4 regions of the Peribacillus sp. BM1 genome follow, and region 1 is predicted to be linked to each of the others. Evidence: riboswitches for the same ligand, from Rfam matches in the RefSeq annotation. Region 1 holds a riboswitch; each other region holds the start of a gene.
The links. A riboswitch is a leader RNA that binds a small molecule or an ion and turns the genes downstream of it on or off. The one in region 1 is predicted to bind glycine.
Positions count from the first base shown of each region.

Region 2: another riboswitch for glycine. It lies ahead of AC1MGI_RS08495 (MFS transporter); the one in region 1 lies ahead of gcvT (glycine cleavage system aminomethyltransferase GcvT).
Region 3: another riboswitch for glycine. It lies ahead of AC1MGI_RS08525 (MFS transporter); the one in region 1 lies ahead of gcvT (glycine cleavage system aminomethyltransferase GcvT).
Region 4: another riboswitch for glycine. It lies ahead of glyA (serine hydroxymethyltransferase); the one in region 1 lies ahead of gcvT (glycine cleavage system aminomethyltransferase GcvT).

Region 1 covers NZ_CM155259.1:3,777,261-3,783,015, reverse strand. The annotation lists gene AC1MGI_RS18155 (YqzE family protein) at 1-95, shown strand, start outside; gene AC1MGI_RS18150 (YqhG family protein) at 275-1,069, opposite strand; gene AC1MGI_RS18145 (DEAD/DEAH box helicase) at 1,047-2,732, opposite strand; glycine riboswitch at 3,075-3,162, shown strand; glycine riboswitch at 3,166-3,252, shown strand; gene gcvT (glycine cleavage system aminomethyltransferase GcvT) at 3,442-4,551, shown strand; gene gcvPA (aminomethyl-transferring glycine dehydrogenase subunit GcvPA) at 4,565-5,755, shown strand, end outside.
Region 2 covers NZ_CM155259.1:1,756,648-1,762,402, forward strand. The annotation lists gene AC1MGI_RS08480 (polyprenyl synthetase family protein) at 1-2,336, shown strand, start outside; gene AC1MGI_RS08485 (DUF3986 family protein) at 2,541-2,807, shown strand; gene AC1MGI_RS08490 (SRPBCC domain-containing protein) at 2,885-3,280, opposite strand; glycine riboswitch at 3,533-3,633, shown strand; glycine riboswitch at 3,637-3,717, shown strand; gene AC1MGI_RS08495 (MFS transporter) at 3,843-5,243, shown strand; gene AC1MGI_RS08500 (ECF transporter S component) at 5,466-5,755, opposite strand, start outside.
Region 3 covers NZ_CM155259.1:1,768,860-1,774,614, reverse strand. The annotation lists gene AC1MGI_RS08535 (DUF3298 and DUF4163 domain-containing protein) at 1-373, opposite strand, end outside; gene AC1MGI_RS08530 (ATP-binding protein) at 722-1,939, shown strand; gene AC1MGI_RS08525 (MFS transporter) at 2,348-3,748, opposite strand; glycine riboswitch at 3,957-4,058, opposite strand; gene AC1MGI_RS08520 (APC family permease) at 4,380-5,738, opposite strand; gene AC1MGI_RS08515 (cysteine hydrolase family protein) at 5,755-5,755, opposite strand, start outside.
Region 4 covers NZ_JBWXPJ010000002.1:106,080-111,834, reverse strand. The annotation lists partial or broken gene tnpC (IS66 family transposase) at 1-371, shown strand, start outside; gene yppF (YppF family protein) at 689-886, opposite strand; gene AC1MGI_RS21375 (amino acid permease) at 1,202-2,581, shown strand; glycine riboswitch at 2,947-3,049, shown strand; gene glyA (serine hydroxymethyltransferase) at 3,312-4,562, shown strand; gene AC1MGI_RS21365 (serine dehydratase beta chain) at 4,578-5,090, shown strand; gene sdaAA (L-serine ammonia-lyase, iron-sulfur-dependent, subunit alpha) at 5,090-5,755, shown strand, end outside.

The DNA.
Region 1 (5,755 bases):
AACGCAAACATAAAAAAGAAAATAGACCAACATTTCTAAGTCAATGGTTTGGAATTGTACCTTTCGCAATTAGCATGCTTTTAAAAAGAAAATAAAGTGAAACTTCCATCAGTGTTTTTTTCCACTGATGGTTAGTTAAACCCGGATAAACGAGAGAGATTGTCCAAATAGGGTCAGACCTCACACTCTTTACACTGTTTATTGTGTCATGTACACATCATATAAATAGTGTTTAGAGAGTGTTGGGGTCTTGACCCTTTTTGTTTCTAGAAAACTAAATCGCTTGATTGGACAAATAAAATAATCCGCCATTAACAATAGAAATAGTAATATTCGGTTCATAGCGATTTTGTAATGCTTCTTTTTCTGTATAGTAGCTCTCAGCTTTGTCTTCCATATCTTGATAAAAGTTTTCAAGTAACCGTAAATCATCTTCCCATCGCTCGATCGCTCTTTCAGCCCAAGTATGATCGTCACCTTCGAAAGTTCGCCTAATATATGAGTCAAGCCTGAGCAGACCGCTTTTTGGTTTGATGAGCGGCGATAAGGTAAATGAGTAGTCTGGAATTTTTGGAGTTACTTGTATTTGTAAAAGCCTTTCATGAAACTGTTCGACGATTTCTCCGGTTATTAAATTTAAGCCTGCAGACAACAGAATATCTTTCTTGCGATCACTTTGATAGGAAATTTTTGCATTGATAGAAAGCCATGGATATAAGGGATTCTGCGTATGGTCCTGCTGGATAATCTCCTCGTATAAGCGGATAAATCCGGCAAGCTTTTTCGTAGAGGCAAAAATTTGATGTAGTCGTTGTGATCCGAAATGGATCAGTTCCCCTTTGATGTCAGCTGGTGCCTGTTGTGGATCTGTTATAAGGGTAAGCTGAGATGGCTTGGGAACGCCACCGGTTTTTTCAAGGTAGTGCCAGTAAAAGGGACGGTTCATCAATTCCTTATCGAGTTCAATCGTTAATTGAATCGTTAAATAAGCAGGGTGATTTTCTATAATTTCACAATGATTCGCTTTGAAATAGGTGAGCAAGAAATCATGAATTTCCTGTTGCTTCATGAAGATTTCCCTCCTTCATTTCTTGGGCGAATTGAATCATGGAAGAAAGATTATCCATTTTAATTTTCATTTCACCTTCTGATTTTGACCCATCTACTACATCCACTAAATAATCTTCAATATTGCCGATATCTAATTTTGTTAAAATATCATCTAACTCGCCAATCACCTTTTCAAATAACTGAATCTTTTCATAGAGAAGTTTCAAGATATGTTCTTCTACTGTATTTTCCGTCGCGAAATTATAAATCATGACATCTTTGGTTTGACCGAGCCGATGAATCCTGCCAATTCGCTGCTCCAGCCGCATCGGATTCCATGGCAAATCAAAGTTAATTAAATGATGACAAAATTGTAAGTTGATACCTTCACCGCCAGCTTCTGTAGCAATTAGCACTTGAATCTTATTTTGAAATAGCTCTTTCATCCAATCTTTTTTACCGCGCTTAAACCCGCCACGAAAAGGTACTGAGCTTATGCCGTTTTGCTGTAAAAACCATTGCAAATAAAGTTGTGTAGCTCGGTACTCCGTGAAAATAATGACTTTATCGTTGATTTTCTGGATTAATTCCAACGCCTTCTCTGCCTTTGAATTGCGCTCAACTTGCTTTGCTGTTTCAAAGAGATTATTCAACTTTTCTATGAATTCAGGTGCAGGATTTTCATGTTTTTGAGACATGTTTTTTAAAGTGGTAAAGACTGCTTCTTTGCTGCTACATGCTTCTCTTTGGAGGGTTAGGCTTGAAAATGCACTTCCCGCTCCTTCAGATTGCGATCGGAACGCAGCTACAGCGTCATATAATGCCTGCTCAGTAGGTGAGAATTTAATTATAATTGTTTCAACATGACGTTTCGTCCACTCGATTCCAGTATCGGCACGGCGGTTTCGAATCATAACCGTATTAACAAGCTCCTTAAGATGCTCATCTTCATAGATGGTACGGCCTTTTCCTTTATACTTTTCAGAAAAAAGAGCTGCATTTCCTAAATGTCCAGGTTTAAGAAGGGAAACAAGATGAAAGATTTCTTCTACCTTATTTTGAATAGGTGTGGCAGTTAAGAGAAGGCAGAATTTCTTTTTCAAACTTTGAACAAATTCGTAGTTTTTTGTTTTATTATTTTTTAATTTATGAGCCTCGTCAATAATGATTAAATCGTATTCTTGCTTAAAAATGATGTCTCTATGTGGATTGCGCTTCGCTGTATCTATGGATGATACGATACAATCACATGAATCCCATACATAGCTTTTTCTCTGAACAACAGCGGGGATATGAAACTTTGTATTTAACTCAAACGCCCATTGGGAAACAAGTGAAGCAGGAACGAGAATCAGTACTTTTTTCACGAGACCCCGAATCATATATTCTTTAATGATTAAACCAGCTTCGATTGTTTTCCCAAGACCTACTTCATCAGCCAAAATCGCTTTGCCATTCATATTTTCAACAACTTGTCGGGCAGCTTCGAGCTGATGAGGAAGTGGTGTTAGCTGATTAAGATGATGAGGTGCTTGTAACCCTTCAAATTCTGGAATGGCCAGATGCTTTTCCGCTTGAACTGCAAGTTTATACAGCTCCCAATTCGCCCAAGGGCCGTCATTCTCCACTTTATCTAAAAATTCTTCTGACCATTCATCGTCAAATTTGATTCGAATTTGCATAAATATTGCTCCTTTCTAAATATACAAACCTAATATACGAACATTAATATGGTAAATGTAAAAAAAAGTTTGGTTTTTACGAGAAAATTATTGCGATTCAAGCATTATTAATGGTAGTATGAACGTAATAAATAAATTTTGAAATTTTCTATTAATAAATATGATTTTTATTTGAAAGACTTCCACTGTTTGAATTACTATAGTAGTAACAGAATTCTAGGTGTTTGGCGAAAGTAGCCTCTTTTTCTGTGAAATAAAGATTGTGTAAAGTTGGCAAAGTCCGTCTTAGTTGTTCAACCCTTATTTACATAGTATGTTCAAAAAAGACAATATTATATGCGGATGAAGGCTGGGGGAGAGACTACTTTTGTAGCGCCGAAGGAGCAAGCTTAGCAGCGAATCTCTCAGGCAAAAGAACCCTTGTTGGACGCAACTCTGGAGAGTGTCTAAAAGCAGAAGCTTTTAAGACCACCAAAGGGGAAAGCCTTTTAAAGGTAAACTTTCAGGTTTCAGGACAGAGAAATAGCTCAGGAGGAGCTTCTCTGTCCTTTTTTCTATGGAAAAGGGGCGGGGCTTCTAAAAAATCAGCTGCGCACCGTCACCTTCATAAGGTGATACAATTTGAGAACCTGAACCTTTTCCATCGATTTAGTTTTAGAGCAGGCGCTCATGGATGTTTTTATGCTCTAAGAATATGAGGAGGCGTAGTATGACTGAATTAAAAAGAACACCATTATTTACGATTTACGCCGATTATGGTGGTAAAACGATTGACTTTGGTGGCTGGGAGCTACCAGTCCAGTTTTCTAGTATTAAAGAAGAACATGAAGCAGTACGTACAAAAGCAGGCTTGTTCGATGTCTCTCATATGGGGGAGTTTGTTGTAAAAGGTGAAGGAAGCACGGACTTTTTACAAAGAATGATTACGAACGATATTCTCAAGCTTGAAGTAGGGCATGCGCAATATGCCGCATTGTGCTATGAAAATGGTGGAGTTGTCGATGATTTAATTATTTACAAGAAAGCGAAAAATGACTATTTATTAGTCGTGAATGCTGGCAATATTGAGAAGGATTTCAATTGGTTGCATGATCACTTGATTGAAAATGTTGAACTGACAAATATCTCAAATGAAGTTGCTTTGCTTGCTCTTCAAGGTCCGGCTGCTGAAAAAGTCCTTCAGAAATTAGCTGTAAACACGAGTTTGAGTGAGATTGACTTTTTTGCTTTCAAAGAAAATGTGGAACTTAATGGAGTCACGGCTCTCGTCGTATCACGCACAGGTTATACAGGGGAAGATGGCTTTGAAATGTATTGTAATAACGAAGACGCAAAAACTCTCTGGAAAGAAATTCTCAAAGCAGGTAAGGATGAAGGCGTTCAACCAATTGGTCTAGGTGCTCGTGATACCCTCCGGTTCGAGGCGAAGCTTCCGTTATACGGTCAAGAGTTAACACCTGATATTTCGCCAATTGAAGCAGGAATTGGTTTTGCGGTTAAAGTTGACAAAGAGGCTGATTTCATCGGCAAGTCTGTTCTTGCCGAGCAAAAAGAACATGGTGCACCGCGCAAGCTTGTCGGTATCGAAATGATCGAACGCGGCATACCACGTCATGGTTATTCTGTTTACTATGGTTCTGAATTGATTGGCGAAGTGACAACTGGGACACAATCGCCGACATTGAAGAAAAACGTCGGTCTTGCCTTATTGAAAAAAGAGTTTACAGGGATTGGAACAGAAGTTGAAGTTGAAATCCGTTCCAAACGCGTGAAAGCCATAGTGGCTAAGACACCATTTTATAAACGACCAAGAGGATGAGGGGGAGAAATTCATGACTAAACATCGCTATTTACCGATGACTGACCAAGATCAAAAGGAAATGTTAGCCGCAATTGGAGTTTCTACTATAGATGAGCTATTCAGTGATATTCCACAGAGCGTACGTTTCCAAGGTGAATACAAGATTAAACCTGCTAAATCAGAACCAGCTCTTTTAAAAGAGCTTACTAAATTGGCTGGGAAAAACGCCGATGCAAAGCGCTATGCTTCTTTTCTAGGTGCTGGTGTATACGATCATTATCAACCAATTATCGTTGACCATGTGATTTCTCGTTCTGAGTTTTATACAGCGTATACCCCTTATCAGCCGGAAATATCTCAAGGAGAGCTTCAAGCAATCTTTGAATTTCAAACGATGATTTGTGAATTGACTGGTATGGATGTTGCTAATTCTTCTATGTATGATGGTGGAACTGCTCTTGCTGAGGCAGCGATGCTAAGTAGCGGGCATACAAAACGTAAGAAAATCTTGATTTCTAGTACGGTTCATCCTGAGTCTCGTGATGTTGTAAAGTCGTATGCGTTGGGACAGCGTGTTGAAGTAGTGGAAATTCCATATCGTGATGGTGTAACCGATTTGGCTGCACTGCAAGAATTAATCAGCGACGATATTGCAGGAGTCATCGTTCAATATCCAAATTTCTTTGGGCGTATTGAGCCTTTAAAGGAGATTGAAAAAATCGTTCATGAACAAAAAGCGATGTTTATTGTCTCAAGTAATCCCTTAGCGTTAGGCGCCCTAACCCCACCTGGAAAACTAGGCGCAGATATTGTTGCTGGAGATGCTCAACCATTTGGAATTCCTGCAGCATTTGGTGGACCACATTGCGGGTATTTTGCAGTAACGAATAAATTATTGCGTAAAGTACCAGGTAGACTTGTCGGGCAGACCGTTGATGAAGATGGCAAGCGTGGCTTTGTATTAACGCTTCAAGCTCGGGAACAGCATATTCGTCGTGATAAAGCAACTTCTAATATTTGTTCGAACCAGGCACTGAATGCTCTCGCTGCTTCCGTAGCTATGACAGCACTCGGGAAAAAGGGTGTAAAGGAAATGGCTGTACAAAACATCCAAAAAGCTCATTATGCGAAAAAAGCTTTGCAAGCTAAAGGAATCGAAGTCGTGTTCGAAGGTCCTTCGTTTAACGAATTCGTGATTAAGCTTCCAGCATCGTATCGTGAA
Region 2 (5,755 bases), 2.0 Mb from region 1:
AGCAAAAGGCTGCTCAATATTATCAATCACTTTGTACGCAAGTTATGCAAAAGACCTATGTACCTACTTTGACAAAAGATATTCAGTCCTGGAAACAGAACCACATCCATCATCATTCATTTGTATCCTTTTTTTTGCGCGGTAAGAAAAAAGCTGATTCTCGGGAGTATCACAATTATATTAAATGGCTGGATTACACTGATAAACTAGAGAATTACCTGGGTCGCAGCATCTCTTATATTTTCTTGCGGGATCTAGGCAAAGCTTTGGACTCACCTGACACACAGACAAGGATTCGAAGTGTCGTTGACCGATTAAAAACACACCTGACTCATTCCACCGCAACCGATCGAGGTAACAATTCGGAGATGTTTAGCATGGCTGGGGTTTATCGGAAGGCCCAGGAGGAAGGCGTTGAATCCACGATGATTTGGGTGATGGACAAACTAAAGACTGTCTCTTCCAATATTCCAAAGGGAATGGATGCAGAGCAAGCCCAGCGAAAACTTATTAAAATCATGGCTGGGGTAATCATGCATGTGGTGGATGAGATGGGCGATGAAATATCCCCTGAAGAACGTTCTCAGAAACTTGATGAGGCTATTCGGTTAGGGTACTTCTATGGTCTGACCTATCCATTCATTGACGATCTTCTCGATGCCAAAGTTTTATCCGAAAAAGAGAAAAGAAAATATTCTGATTTAATACGTACCACACTTATCACAGGTGCTGTTCCGGAATTGGGCGAGTGGACTGGAAAAAACTCAGATCTAATCCGCTATATTCATACGGAACTCCGAGATGCCTTTGAGTATATGAAGGCCTATCAGCGACCAGAGACGAGAAAAAAATTTTTCGAGCAATCCTATGTGTTTTTTCATTCTCAGGAAGTGGACCGTGTAAAAGAACTATCCAATGCAAATTACACCAATGAAGAGCTTTATATCCCGATTATTTTAAAATCCTCTTCTTCACGATTAATTGTCCGTTCAGTAATCAGTGCTTCTTTTGACGAGGGTTTTGACAACCGAACATTCTTTTATGGAATTTACAATCAGCTTGCTGATGATTTTGCAGATATGTTTGATGACATGAAGGACGGTGCGGTAACCCCTTATACCTATTATATGAAATATCATGATCAACGTCCGGATCTTATAAATCCATTTGAATTATACTGGACGGTCATCTCCCATTTGATCCATAACGTGTATCATTCAGATACGAAGACCTGTGAAGTGATATTGGATCGTGCGATAAATGGCCTGAAACGATTTAAAGAACGAATGGGAACCAAAAAATACAATGAAGTTATGGAGTTATTTGCTCCTGAAAATCCGAATTTCAATCATGTAATCCAAAAAATGGTTCAAAAAGCGGATGATGTGGATTTCTTTGATAAATTGCTTAGGGACCATATGATTACCATCCTGAAAAATGAGCGGAAAGAGCAGGAAGAATTTTTAGATACGATCGAAACCGTACGTAATCAGATCAACAACATCTTATATATTTCTAAAACCGATAATGTTCCTTTGATGGAAGAGCCAATCGTTGATGCTGCAAATTACAGTTTGGAAGGCGATGGCAAGCGATTGAGGCCGATTGTGACTTGGGTGATGGGTGTTGATGTATATGGATTAGAAAGTTCAGCAATCGTTCCACTTCTAAGATCATTGGAGTATATGCATACCGCATCCCTAATCTTCGATGATTTGCCATCCCAAGATAATGCGTCCATCCGCAGGGGGCGTCCAACCCTTCATCAGGTGTATACAACTGCAATAGCTGAACTAACCGGTCTCTTTCTGACCCAGAGGGCAACCTGGGAACAAGCATCTCTAGACCAGTTCGATTTGAAAACTGTACTTAACTTGATTCAATATTCGGCCCAAATGACAGAGGATATGTGTAAGGGACAAGCGATGGACTTGAATTCTAAAGGGAAACAATTGACACTGGAACAATTGAATATGATGAGTTTTTATAAAACTGGGATTGCCTTTGAAGCTTCCCTTATCATGCCTGCCATTCTCGCCCAGGCGAATGAGTTAGAGATTAAAGCTTTGAAAAAGTTTGCTCATCATGCCGGTATTGCGTTTCAGATTAAGGATGATCTGCTTGATGTTGAGGGAGATTTGAACGTACTCGGAAAACCAATTGGCAAAGATGCTGAAAACAACAATAAAACTTTTGTATCAGTCCTAGGTGCTGCTGGTGCTAGAAAGGCAATGTGGGAACATTACTGTCTTGCGATAGAAGCGATGCACGAGATGCCCCGGAAAACTCCTTTTCTGAAGCATCTATTAAATTATATTGTGAACCGGGATCATTAAGAGTTTGTGATACGTAAAATTTAGATAGAATACCGAGAGTTTTTTTATTCTTAGCATCTGAAGTGTTGAAGCATTACTTTGGACATGTTGAGTGCGTGGCACGACTTATTTTAAAATAAGACAACAAATGGGACAGTTTCCTGTCCCTATGTCCCTTGCGGTTGAATCAAACGGAGCTTAATGACAGGGGATTAAACGGATATATTGTATGACGATAGATATCATGTACATTTAGGTTATTATGAAGATAACTTTGATTTTGAGTGTGTAGCATTCAAAAGGCAATCGGAAAATGTATGGGATGTTTTCTATGATTTTGACCAGTATGGTTTTCAAAACATGACCCCCAAAAACGAATTATCAATAGATGGATTTGGAAGTAGAATTTTTGCCATCTACAATAAAGAACTTGATTATGATTTTGGGGTAAAAAGATTTGAGCAGTGGTTATCGTTGCATAATATAATTTAATGGGCAAGGTTCATTTTCCCGCAAATCTTTCATTTTGTAGATGTCTAATGGGACAGGAAACCTGTCCTTATGTCCCCTTAAATGTAAGGTATTTCCTTTCCCTCTATCAAGGCTTTCAAATTTGCTAACGATTCGTCGAAGTCTCCGGAATTCATTGTAACTCTTATTCCATTGCTTTCCTCATCTAACATAAAGGATATAAGTGTTTGTTGTGAATCCAAGTAAAGGGAAAACTCCTGATAAGGTTTTACATTCTCAATCGTTAAGGACATAGGAAATTTCTCTATTAGACTATTATGAACACTAGGCATTAACGTAAAAGTTACTTGCTCTCCTACAGTTAGATTGGGGATTTCCCAAGGTGAACCCGGCGCATACCATTGTGATAGTTTTTCCTCATCAGTAATAGCATTCCAAACCGTTTCTTTATCACTAACAATCAAAATAGAACTATTATCTTCTGTACTACTCATTAATTAGCCCACCTTCAATATTAATTCATTGTTATTTTTAACATACTTGACAAAGAATTCTTTTTCAACTAAATGAGCGTTACCTCCTCATTCATATTAATACCTTCCGTGGAACGTCTTGTGAAACGAATGTTTCTGAGTGTCAAAGTGACAATAATTTTTGAAAGCGTTTTCGATTTTAGTTGACATGTTCGGAATTTGAAATTATTCTATAAATATAGAATATACAGAATATACAGAAAATATAGTTGGATGAAAGTTGCAGGAGAGTGTTTATGATAAGCCACCGAAGGAGCAAACTTCAATAAGACCCTTGAAGCGAATCTCTCAGGTAGAAGAACTGCAACTGGACACACCTCTGGAGAGAGCGTATGAATTGATACGCCACCAAAGGGGAAAGGCTCTATTGAGCTAAACTCTCAGGTAAAGGGACAGAGAAGGGCAGAGAAAAACACACTGTTTTTCTCTGTCCTTTTTATTGTGCCTGCAATTTACACGATCATCATCACTGAAGAGACATAGTTAGTTTAATGGATAGTTAACCAAAAAGGAGAGGTTTACCATGAAAACAAGCTATAGAGGTAATAACAGAATGATGACGGGGATTGTGTTTGGGGTGCTTACGTATTGGCTTTTCTCACAGTCACTAATAAATGTGATGCCGGAAGTTCAGTTAGATATGGGAATTTCATTGGGAGTTTTGAATACAGCCATTAGTTTATCCGGATTATTTTCAGGCATGTTTATTGTAGCAGCTGGAGGAATATCTGATCGAATTGGACGCAAGAAAATTACGACTATTGGCTTACTATTAAATATAATTGGTTCACTTTGTCTCGTCTTTGCACAGGAGACGATTCTCTTAATGATTGGGCGTGTGATTCAAGGTTTCTCGGCAGCGTGTATTATGCCTGCGACGATTGCTTTGGTGAAAACCTATTTTGATGGTGCTGATCGACAAAGAGCCTTAAGCTACTGGTCTTTTGGATCTTGGGGCGGCATGGGCATTTGTTCGTTTGCAGGAGGTTTAATTGCTACGTCTTTGGGATGGCGTTGGATTTTTGTTTTTTCCATTATTTTCACTTTGCTATCTATGTTTTTGATTAAAAATGTACCAGAGAGTAAAGCCGAACAAAGCCATTCATCAAAATTTGACTTTTCTGGCTTTGTTATCTTTCTCCTAGTGATGCTCGCTTTAAATGTTGTCATTACAAGTGGAGAGGACTTGGGTTGGACAAGCCCCATTTCGTTGACGTTAGTGGCTGTCACTGTCATAGGTGGTTGGGTATTTTTAAAAGTTGTAAAAGGAAAATCTAACGGATTTATCGATCTTTCTTTATTTAAAAATAACTATTTTACTGGGGCTACTTTGTCAAACTTTTTACTGAGTGCTGTAGCGGGGGCACTTATTGTTGCCAATACCTATGTCCAAATGGCAAGAGGATACAGTTCCTTTCAATCTGGGTTATTATCTATTGGCAATTTAGTTGCTGTGTTAGTGATGATTCGTGTTGGTGAAAAAGTATTACAACGAAGTGGTCCAAGAAAGCCGATGGTCTTAGCTTGTCTTTTAGTGATAGCTGGAATTATGTTAATGACCTTAACAATCTTACCCAATTTGATTTATTCCGTTGTTGTTTTTATTGGTTTTACTGTGTACGGGATTGGACTTGGCCTTTATGCGACACCATCTATAGATACAGCAGTAGACAATGTTCCGACAGCAAAGGCAGGAGAGGCAGCAGGTATTTATAAAATGTCTAGTACACTTGGCAGCTCATTCGGTTTAGCGATATCTGTTACTGTTTATAGTGTAGTTGAAAAGGCTGGAAATATGGATGTGGCTGCAAGTATAGGGTTGCTGACAAATGCTATGTTTGCTGGACTAGCTTTACTAGCTATAGTAGCTACGATTCCAAAAGAAGGTATTAAAAAATCAATAAAAGAGAGAAAGGCTTCTTGAACTACATTGAGTCATGCACCATAAAGAAAGATAATGGGGAAGAAAAAATTGTAGGAATAGAAGTATATTGGAAATAAAGATCAAAAGTGAATCTCATTTAAATCCGAAGTTTAATGAAAAAAAGAAGGAGAATGCTTGATATACGAAGCGTTTCCCCTTTTTCATGTACTATAAAATAATGTTTATAAGAATTATTTGTGTTATTGCCCAGCTTTTTAATACCTATTTAAAAAGCGGAATTTTTTTCAGTACAGCACAAACTGGAATAGCTACACAGATCCCCACAACGTTTTGAACGATGTTTCCGGGAATAGAGGCCGCTGGTATAATCCAGCTACTAAATAGTACCCCTTCACAAATGTAATAACCAGCTAACATAAAAGGAGCCGAAATGATAGTAGCAAATAGATTGAAACCAATACTATTTCCGTTGCGGCCTTTCGACCAGGCGATTTTCCCAACTATATATCCTTGCAAGCCGCGAGCTAAAATAGTGAACGGTGCCCACAATG
Region 3 (5,755 bases), 2.0 Mb from region 1:
CATAATCACTTCCAGGTTTAAACAAGTCTTTAAGTTCACAAAGCTTCCCCGTTTGCAAGTCAAACGTTAAAGACTTTATATACGTCATCCCATGAGCAGCATGGTAATGGTAAGTATAATTGGAAAGTGCTAAGCTCAGAACCTGGCGTTGATTGTTTTTGATTTCATACGACCCAATCATTTGTACTACAGTTTTCGGCATATTCCCAACTTGTTGATTTATGAGTTGCTGGGTTTGATCGACAATCGCTCGATTAATTGATCTTTCCATTTCTAGATTTTGCATACCTATTACTTTAGGATAAAACACTGTTTTATCCGGGCCGTTGCTGATTTCAACCGTTTTAATGCTAACTGGAAGCATAACGGGCATATTTATCTATCCTTTTCTAATTTTTATACCAGTGTATTCTTGAAAGAGTAAATGTATGCAAAAGACAAAAGTGAAGGAGCACGGAACCTTATCCCAAACTTTTTCAAGAATTTCTTTTCCGATCGTTAGTGACAAATGGGAATCCCCACTAAATTTTATATTCATTCATGCTATTATAGTAAAATAGGATTTTTTTATTAAAGATCCTATTAAACAACAATATTGTTACCATAAACCACGAGGTACACATTCAATGAGAGTTTACATACGTATACAACTCGCTGCCTGCCCATGTACCACGCAAAAGACGATCAAACACTTACAATTAGTACAACAAAAGGAGTATGTATGAAAGAATTTTATACTCACATTAATAAACGATTTTATTATACAGTCGTGCTCATCATCATCGCTCTAATGATTGTGGGGATGTTAATATCTATTCCACGTTATGGTGAATTTGAGGTAGGTTATACATTACATAGTATTCTTGTAATCGTTCTATCTGCCTGTTTATTGCTTTATCCTAAGTATGAAAATCATATTTTTAGAATTGTCATTATTATCGTAGGATCCGCTTATTTCTATACACTTTTCTTTTTATACCCAGAAACTTGGTCTACCTTTATCTTTCTATGTTTAATCCCTGCAGTTTCCATTTTATTTTTTGATTCAAAGCTATTTTACTTTTCATTACTATTAAATGGGCTTTCAATGGCAGTAACCTTTTGCTATATTGTGCTAATTGATCAGGGAAATCTATATCCACATATTAAACAAGATATAGCTGGGAATATTATTAATATTCTAGGCAGTCAAGTGGTTATCTATTTTATTTATCGAGCATCAAATTTACGTATAATAAAACAGCAGTTATATTATGAACAATTACAAAATTCGGAGCGATTAAAGACAACGGGGCAATTAACAGCTGCTGTTGCACATGAAATTAGAAATCCGTTGACAGTTGTTAAAGGTTTTTTGCAGCTTTACAATGAAAAAGACACACCAATTAGTAATGAGACAAAAGATCATTTTACTTTGATGATTGATGAATTAAATACGGCAGAACAAGTCATTTCTCAATTTTTATCTATAGCTAAGCCCGATAAAGATAAAAAAATGGAAATTGTGAATGTGAAAGATGTGCTTCATAGTGTAACAGATTTACTAAAATCATATGGACTCTTACATGATAATACGATTCATTTAAGTGTGGATGAAGATTGCTATATCTACGCCAACAACATTGAGTATAAACAATTAATGATCAATATTATTAAAAATGCTATTGAAGCCTCAAAAATTGGCGATTCTGTTCTTGTTACGGCGAAAAGAAAGAATCATTTTGTCGAGATGAAAGTAACGGACCATGGTTTCGGCATGTCAGAAGGGGAAGTTAAGTCTCTTGGTACTCCTTTTTACTCGTTAAAAAGCAATGGAACAGGACTAGGTTTAATGATTTGCTATCATATTACCGAAAAATACAATGGGACCATTGATTTCCAAAGCTCAAAAGGTGAGGGAACAACAGTGACGATCCGCTTTCCATCAAAGAAATCGTGAGGATGTTTTAAACATTTGCAATATGAGATTTCTAGCACTTGATGAGGAAAGAGCGTACAGAATTGTGAATAAATTTACTTCCCTAGAAGGAAAGATACATTTTAATCAAAAAAAGTTTGAAGTTAAGTTGTAATATTAATAGGTGCTGTCCCATAACGTAAGGGGCTGACCTCGCAATGACTCTAATAGTATTTTACTACTATTTACTGTTTAGAGAGTACGAGGTCAGACCCTTTTGGGACATGCTCTTTTTTGATTTCATTTTTATGGTTTACCCTTATTTATGGTACGGTCCACCGTAACACATCTAAGTGAGATTTACTTTTGATCTTTATTTCCAATATACTTCTATTCCTACAATTTTTTCTTCCCCATTATCTTTCTTTATGGTGTATGACTCAATGTAGTTTAAGAAGCCTTTCTCTCTTTTATTGATTTCTTGACACCTTCTTTTGGAATCGTAGCTACTATAGCTAGTAAAGCTAGTCCAGCAAAAATAACATTTACCAGTAACCCTATACTTGCAGCCACTTCCATATTTCCAGCCTTTTCAACTACACTATAAACAGTAACAGATATCGCTAAACCAAATGAACCGCCAAGTGTACTAGACATTTTATAAATACCTGCTGCCTCTCCTGCCTTTGCTTGCGGAACATTGTCTACGGCTGTATCTGTAGATGGTGTTGCATAAAGCCCAAGTCCAATCCCATACACGGTAAAACCAATAAAAACAACAACGGAATAAACCGAATTTGGTAAGATGGTTAAGGTCATTAACATAATTCCAGCCATCACTAAAAGACAAGCTAAGATCATCGGTTTTCTTGGACCATTTCGTTGTAATACTTTTTCACCCACACGAATCATCACTAATACAGCAACTAAATTTCCAAAAGATAGTAACCCAGATTGAAAAGAACTGTATCCTCTTGCCATTTGGACATAGGTATTGGCAACAATAAGTGCTCCGGCTACAGCATTCATTAAAAAGTTTGACACAGTAGCCCCAGTAAAATAGTTATTTTTAAATAAAGAAAGATCGATAAATCCGTTAGATTTTCCTTTTACAACTTTTAAAAATACCCAACCTCCGATGACAGTGACAGCCATTAACGTTAACGAAATGGGACTTGTCCAACCGAAGTCCTCTCCACGTGTAATGACAACATTTAAAGCGACCATCACTAGGAGAAAGATAACAAAGCCAGAAAAATCAAATTTTGATGAATGGCTTTGTTCTGCTTTACTCTCTGGTATATCTTTTATCAAAAACATAGATAGCAAAGTGAAAATAATGGAAAAAATAAAGATCCAACGCCATCCCAAAGACGTAGCAATTAAACCTCCTGCAAACGAACAAATGCCTGCGCCGCCCCAAGATCCAAAAGACCAGTAGCTTAAGGCTCTTTGTCGATCAGCACCATCAAAATAGGTTTTCACCAAAGCAATCGTCGCAGGCATAATACACGCTGCCGAGAAACCTTGAATCACACGCCCAATCATTAAGAGAACCGTCTCCTGTGCAAAGATGAGACAAAGTGAACCAATTATATTTAATAGTAAGCCAATAGTCGTAATTTTCTTGCGTCCAATTCGATCAGATATTCCTCCAGCTACTACAACAAACATACCTGAAAATAATCCGGATAAACTAATGGCTGTATTCAAAAGACCCAATGAAATTCCCATATCTAACTGAACTTCCGGCATCACATTTATTAGTGACTGTGAGAAAAGCCAATAAGTAAGCACCCCAAACACAATCCCCGTTATCATTCTGTTATTACCTTTATAGCTTGTTTCCATGGTAAACCTCTCCTTTTGGTTAATATCCATTAAACTAACTATGTCTCTTCAGTGATGATGATCGTGTAAATTGCAGGCACAACAAAAAAGGGCAGAGAAAAACAGTGTGTTTTTCTCTGCCCTTCTCTGTCCTTTTACCTGAGAGTTTAGCTCATTGGAGCCTTTCCCCTTTGGTGACGTATCGATTCATACGCTCTCTCCAGAGATGTGTCCAGTTGCAGTTTCTTCTACCTGAGAGATTCGCTCCAAGGGTCTTATTGAAGTTTGCTCCTTCGGTGGCTTATCATAAACACTCTCCTGCAACTTTCATCCATCTATATTTTCTATATATTTAGAATAGTTATTAAAACCGAACATGTCAACCAAAAATAGAAAACGCTTTCATTAATTATTGTCACTGTGATGCCTCGAAACATAAAGTGAAACTTCCCTCAGTGGGGGTTAGTTGAACCAATCGGGGATTTACAGGCTGTTTATCCCCCATCTATTTATTTCTTGATTCTCTCGTAAAAATTGAGGTGGGGGTATTACAGCCTGTTAAATCGGGATAAATAATGTCCCTTAATATGAGCAAAATAAAAAGGCATGAACTCAAGTAATAATACCAAGTTCATGCCATGTAAACTACCGATTACAAATCGATAAGACTCGGAGGTAGCTTTTTAAATCCTTTTGTTGTAATAAGCGCATAGACAACCCCAATTGCCAGCCATATAAAGCCTACTTTTAACGTCATTGGTGATAAATTAATAAATAAGTAGAAACAGATTAAGAAACCGAGGCCCGGAATTAATAAATAACGGATAAATTTCTTCTCTTGTTTCCGGAAATAGTAATACACAATAACAGATAGGTTAACAAACATAAAACCAGTTAAACCACCAAAGCTCATTAATTCTGCAACAAAATCGATTGATAGGAAAAGGGCTCCAGCAATACTAATGCTGCACATTAATAAAATATTGTAGATCGGTGTTTTATATTTAGGATGTAAATGTGTAAAGAATTTTTTCGGTAGAACTTCATCACGTCCCATGCTAAACATTAAACGTGAAGCACTTGCCTGACCTGTTAAACCAGCTGTTAAAGTTGAAACGATAATCGCTACTGTGTAAAGTGTTACAAGCACTGCACCACCTGCTACATTCGCAATATCAAATAAAGCCGTATCTGCTGAGCTAAAGTTATTCACATCTGGCCAGACTAACTGAGCAACATAAGCTTGCAAGATAAAAATAACCCCACCGATTAAACAAGAAAGAATGGCCGCTTTCCAAATATCATTTTTAGGATTCACCGATTCTTCCGATAAGGTTGTAATTGAGTCAAATCCTAAAAATGAGAAACATGCCATGGCTGCACCTGAAACGATGGCTGACATTACAAATGTTTCGTTATTAAAGAACGGGGTAATCGATACTAAAGCCGATGCACCATCCTCTACCATAATCGCCTTCATACAAAAAACAACGAAAATGACAACAACGATTCCCATAAATAACACTAAAATTTGGTTCGTTTTTGCTGCAACTGCAATTCCAAGAATATTTACGACAGTAATAACTCCGGCAATAATGAATACCCATACCCAATATGGAATGGACGGAATTAATGCATTGGCATAGGAAGCACCAACCATAAAGACGATTAAAGGCACTAATACATAGTCCATAAACATGGCCCAGCCGGCAAAAAAGCCTAAATGCGGATGAATCGCACGTTGTGTATACGTATACGTTGAACCGGAAACTGGGAACGCTGCAGCCATTCTGCCATAACTATATGCCGAAAACATCATCGCAACCATCGCGATTAAATACGCTAATGGCAACATACCGCCTGTCGACTGTGCTGCAAAACCATATATATAAGCAGGCGCAATGGGCGTCATAAAGGCGATGCCATAAATCACCAAATCCTTCAGTGTGAGGACACGCTTAAAATGAGGAGCTGTACTGTCTTGATTTGCATTACTTTGTCCTTGACTCATTTAAAAAGCTTCCTCTC
Region 4 (5,755 bases), on a different replicon from region 1:
TGAATCCCATGGTTATTGCATGGATGGATGATACCTATCTAGACATTATAGAAAAGGGATATGTGGAAAATGCAACCATGGCCAATCATGATACGGAAAAGTTATTAAATCGACTCTCCAAGCGCCAAGATTCTGTCCTACTATTTGTAGAAGATCCACATGTTCCCTTTGATAATAATTTGACCGAACGAGATTTACGAATGGCCAAAGTGAAGCAAAAAGTTTCAGGTGCATTCCGAAGTGAAACGGGCGCACAAAACTTCGCGATGGCACGAAGCTTTTTAAGCACACTGAAAAAGCAAAAAAAGAACCTGTTTGAATCCATTAAACAAGTGATAAAAACAGGAGAAAAAGAATTGTTTGAAACCTAGTTTACGAGGTAATTCGTGATGAGTTACCTCTATTTGTTGAGTAGTTACAAAAATACTAGAATCCAATATAGAAGGTCGTAATTTGAATAATGCTATTTTCAATAGCGGAAATTTGAAAAATAGCCTTTGCTCAACGGGAGCAAAGGCTATTAATAATCTTTTACAACTATGAAGAGCTATTAGACAAAACTTGTTTTATAGATTGTTTCATGTGTTTCATAATAGATGTTCCTGTTTACTAATCATGTGTATTAGATTCTAGAATAAGTAAAAGAGTATATTGTTAGAGTGGTGAATATTCTGTAGATTTTTCAAAGTTATCTTGTTTTTATGAAGAATGATATTGGCTTTTCTGCTTTCAGTTTGTCCAGTTCAAAGAAAAGTTTTTTGTATTCAACAATCGATAGTTCCCCATCAATATACCCTTTTTGAATATAGTCTAATAATTCATTGGCATGTAATGGGTTTCTCTTTTTTACAAGTTCAAAACGATGTATTAAGTCTTCTACTAACATAGTAATCCACTCATTTCATCTTTGTTTTTGCAACATGTCTTCATTTTTGAAAAGTATACCATGCAGATGGTTAGATATTTTCTTTTTTGAAAATTCAAACTTACGACATTTTTTTACAATTTATTAACAAAGTTCCTAAACGAATCCTCTAAGGAAGGGAATTATTTTGGGTAATTTTGCAGAAAATTCAATATGTTCTAAATGTAAGCGTATTCTTTTTAGTGTCGAATTGACGGATAGTATGGTAAACTTTTATTAAGCTATTAATATGTTAAAATTGCAAACAATCTAAAAAAGTAGAGAGTGGGAAATTGTATGCAGGAACAAAAACTGGCGAGAGGTCTAAAAAACAGACACGTGCAGCTAATTGCTATTGGCGGGGCGATCGGAACGGGATTATTTCTTGGAGCAGGAAAATCGATTCATTTAGCAGGGCCGTCGATTTTATTTGCTTACATGATTACAGGCGTCATTTGCTTTTTAATCATGCGTGCACTTGGAGAACTACTCCTATCCAATTTGGAATATGACTCTTTTGTTGACTTTGTAAAAGACTATTTAGGTAATATGGCCGCATTTATTACCGGCTGGACTTACTGGTTTTGCTGGATTTCAATCGCAATGGCCGACTTAACAGCAGTTGGTCTCTATACCCAATATTGGCTTCCCGATGTACCACAGTGGATGCCAGGATTAATTGCACTTGTCATTTTGCTCATGATGAACCTTGCAACTGTAAAACTTTTTGGCGAAATGGAATTCTGGTTCGCATTAATTAAAGTCATCGCGATTTTAGCACTCATTGTGATCGGTATTTTCATGATTATTAAAGGCTTTTCCACGAATTCAGGCGCATCCAGCTTCACGAATCTATGGAGCCACGGAGGCATGTTCCCAAATGGCATAAATGGCTTTATCCTTTCATTCCAGATGGTCGTGTTTGCGTTTGTTGGCATTGAACTTGTAGGACTTACAGCAGGTGAAACAGAAAATCCAGAAAAGGTGATCCCACAAGCAATCAATAATATCCCGATTCGGATTATCATTTTCTACCTTGGCGCACTTATTGTCATCATGAGTATTTATCCGTGGAATGCCATCAATCCAATGGAAAGCCCATTTGTCCAAGTCTTCGTGGCAGTTGGAATCGCAGCAGCTGCTGGTATTGTCAATTTTGTCGTCCTAACATCCGCAGCTTCAGCATGTAACAGCGCTATTTTCAGTACAAGCCGGATGGTATACTCCCTTGCCAATGATAAAAATGCACCTATACCATTTACAAAACTTACTTCTCGTAAAGTACCTTCCAATGCATTATTCTTTTCAACTGTTGTCATTCTACTAGCCGTTGTTTTGAATTATGTCATGCCAGAAGGCGTATTTACGCTGATTACAAGTATTTCTACGGTATGTTTCATCTTTATTTGGGGAATTACTGTCATCAGTCATTTGAAGTACCGCAAAACAAGACCAGATCTAGCGAAAGTGAACAAATTTAAATTGCCACTATATCCATTTTCCAATTACTTGATCCTTACTTTCCTAGCGTTCGTTCTTGTCGTACTTGCACTTGCGGAAGATACTCGAGTTGCTTTGTTCATAACTCCTGTTTGGTTTATTTTGCTGATTACGATCTATAAGATGCGGAAATCGAAGGGGGATCATGTGGATCAAAGAAAAATAGTGGGAAATTAAGAGGGAACGAACAAAAATCCCGCCCGTGTACTAATGAAATTTGATCAAAAAATCCTGTGTTAATCATCTGAGGCCACTGAAAAGTCCTTTTAAAGAGAAAAAGAAGCTAACGACCTACTATATATAGGTTGTTAGCTTCTTCTATTGTCTGTATATCGATAAAAATCTTTGCTACTTTCAAAATGAGTTACTTTTTCAGTGCGCTCTAATCATCTATACAGGTTTTTTTGATCTTATTCGTTTCGATTAAACTACCCACGCTTTTAGTCAACTAATTCTAAAAAAATGTTAGCGTTTACAAAATAACCTTGACAGATCTACCTTATGCAACTATTCTGAATATAACAGAAACTAAATATGAGCGAATGACGGTTGTGGGAGAGTGCAATGTAACAAGCCACCGAAGGAGCAAGTTCCAAAAAGACCCTTGGAGCAAATCTCTCAGGTAGATGGAACCACAATCGGACGCACCTCTGGAGAGCGCGTATAAGTAGTACGCCACCAAAGGGGAACGACTCTATGAATCATAGGGTTAAACTCTCAGGTAAAAGGACAGGGAAGGGTAGAGAAAGTCACGCTATCCTTTTCTGTCCTTTTTTGCGTGCAAAAACGGGAGCGTATCTCCACAGTTTTCTCAGAAAAGAAGAGTGATAGTGAGAGAGTGGTTTCACTAGCTAAGCTGAAAGGATCCAAACATGGTGTCATACAAAAAAATTGAGGGGGAGTATATATGAGTTTACAGCAAAATGATTCTATTATTTTTGGAGCGATTGAAAAGGAACGAGAGCGCCAACTTCAAACACTTGAGTTAATCGCATCAGAAAATATTGTAAGCGAAGATGTATTAGAAGCTATGGGAAGCGTGATGACGAATAAATATGCAGAAGGGTATCCAGGAAAGCGTTATTATGGCGGGTGTGAATTTGTTGACGTGGCAGAACAAACAGCGATCGAGCGCGTAACGGAGCTATTTGGCGCTAAATATGCCAATGTTCAGCCACACTCAGGAGCACAAGCAAATTTTGCCGTTTTCTTCGCACTGCTTCAGCCTGGTGATAAAGTAATGGGAATGAACCTTTCACATGGTGGACATTTAACACATGGAAGCCCTGTTAGTGTTTCAGGAAAATGGTTTGACATTGTGTCTTATGGTGTGAGGGAAGATACGCAAGTCATTGATTACGATGAATTAGAAGAGATCGCCAAGAAAGAAAAACCGAAATTGATTATTGCAGGGACAAGTGCTTATCCAAGAACGATCGACTTTGCTCGCTTTAGAAAAATTGCCGATCAAGTCGGGGCAAAACTTATGGTCGATATGGCGCATATTGCAGGACTAGTAGCAGCTGGACTTCATCCATCTCCAATTCCATATGCCGATGTTGTGACAAGTACGACACATAAAACATTGCGTGGCCCGCGTGGCGGTATCATCTTAACAAATGATGAAGAGATGATTAAAGCGGTTAATAAATCGATATTCCCTGGTATTCAAGGTGGACCACTGATGCATATCATTGCTGCAAAAGCGGTGGCTTTCAGAGAAGCTTTACAACCAAGTTTTAAAGAGTATGCCAACCAAGTTATTGACAATGCGGCAATACTTGGCGAAACCTTAAAGAATGAAGGAGCGGCCCTCGTTTCTGGTGGAACAGATAATCATATTGTCCTATTAGATTTACGTCCATGGAATTTAACTGGAAAAGAAGCCGAGAAATTATTAGAAGAAGTGGGCATTACCGTAAATAAAAATACGATTCCGTTTGATCCAGAAAAACCATTTGTTACGAGTGGAATCCGTATCGGAACAGCTGCGTTAACAACGCGTGGCATGAAACAAGAAGAAATGGTGAAAATCGGAAAAGTGATCGCGGACGTTTTAACAAATAAAGGTGATGAAGCCGTTCTTGAAAAAGCAAAAGCAACAACTAAAGCGATTTGTAGCGCGTATCCGTTATTTCAACAAGCAGTAACGGTGTAAGAAAGGGGGAGAATCATGGAATTTCAAAGTTGTTTTGACATAATCGGCCCAATCATGGTCGGACCGTCGAGTTCTCATACAGCTGGTGTTGTATCGATTGGAAAATTTATTTATGAACTGTTAGGAGATTATCCACAAGAGACCAACATTGTATTTTATGATTCGTTTGCTGAAACCTACCAAGGACATGGAACAGATAAAGCACTTCTTGGCGGATTACTCGGGATGAATACCGATGATTCCCAAATCAAATACGCATTGGAAAAAGCAAAAGAATGTGGTATGCAGTACCAGTTTGAATTCGAAAACACTTGCGAGTATATGGACCACCCAAATACAACCATTGTAACAGCAAAACGTGATGAGCGTGTTGTCAAGGTTGGTGGTGTATCACTCGGAGGTGGCTTATCGAAGATCTTTATGATTGATGATGAGATGGTATCGATTCGTCTTAGCGCTGGAGATGACTTTTCGATCCTTGCGAAACCTTATCAACAGAAAGAGAAAGTATTGGTGAAGGCGATATGATGGAAATTCAATCTATGAAAGAGCTTATTGAAGCTTGTGAACAGGAGAAAAAATCCATTAGCGAAATGATGTTAATGGTTGAAGCAAAAAAGTCAGGTAGAGACGAAGAGACGATTATCAGCATGATGGAAGAGCGATTGATCAAAATGAAAGAAGCGGTGGATAGTGGGATTAAAGATGCTTCCACGGCGCCAAGTGGGATTTCTGGCGGTGATGCCGTGAAGATGTCTGAATACGTTCGGCAAGGTAAATCCCTATCAGGCGATTATATAAGCAATGCTATGAGCTTTTCATTAGCCACTTCTGAAAATAACGCCAGAATGGGCGTCATTGTGGCAACACCAACTGCTGGAGCAGCAGGGATCTTACCTGGCGTATTATTTTCGCTTCATAAAAATGATGGCACACCTTACAAAGAGTTGGTGAAGGGCTTGTTTACAGCAAGCATGCTAGGTCTTGTCATTGCGAACCGTTCTTTCATTTCAGGCGCAGCTGGAGGTTGTCAAGCAGAGGTCGGGTCTGCAACAGCGATGGCAGCAGGAACAATCGTTGAGTTAAAAGGTGGGTCGCCACAGCAAGCGGTGAATGCTACAGCGATTGCGATGAAATCCCTTTTAGGATTAGTTTGCGATCCAGTCGGAGGGCTTGTTGAAGTTCCTTGCATC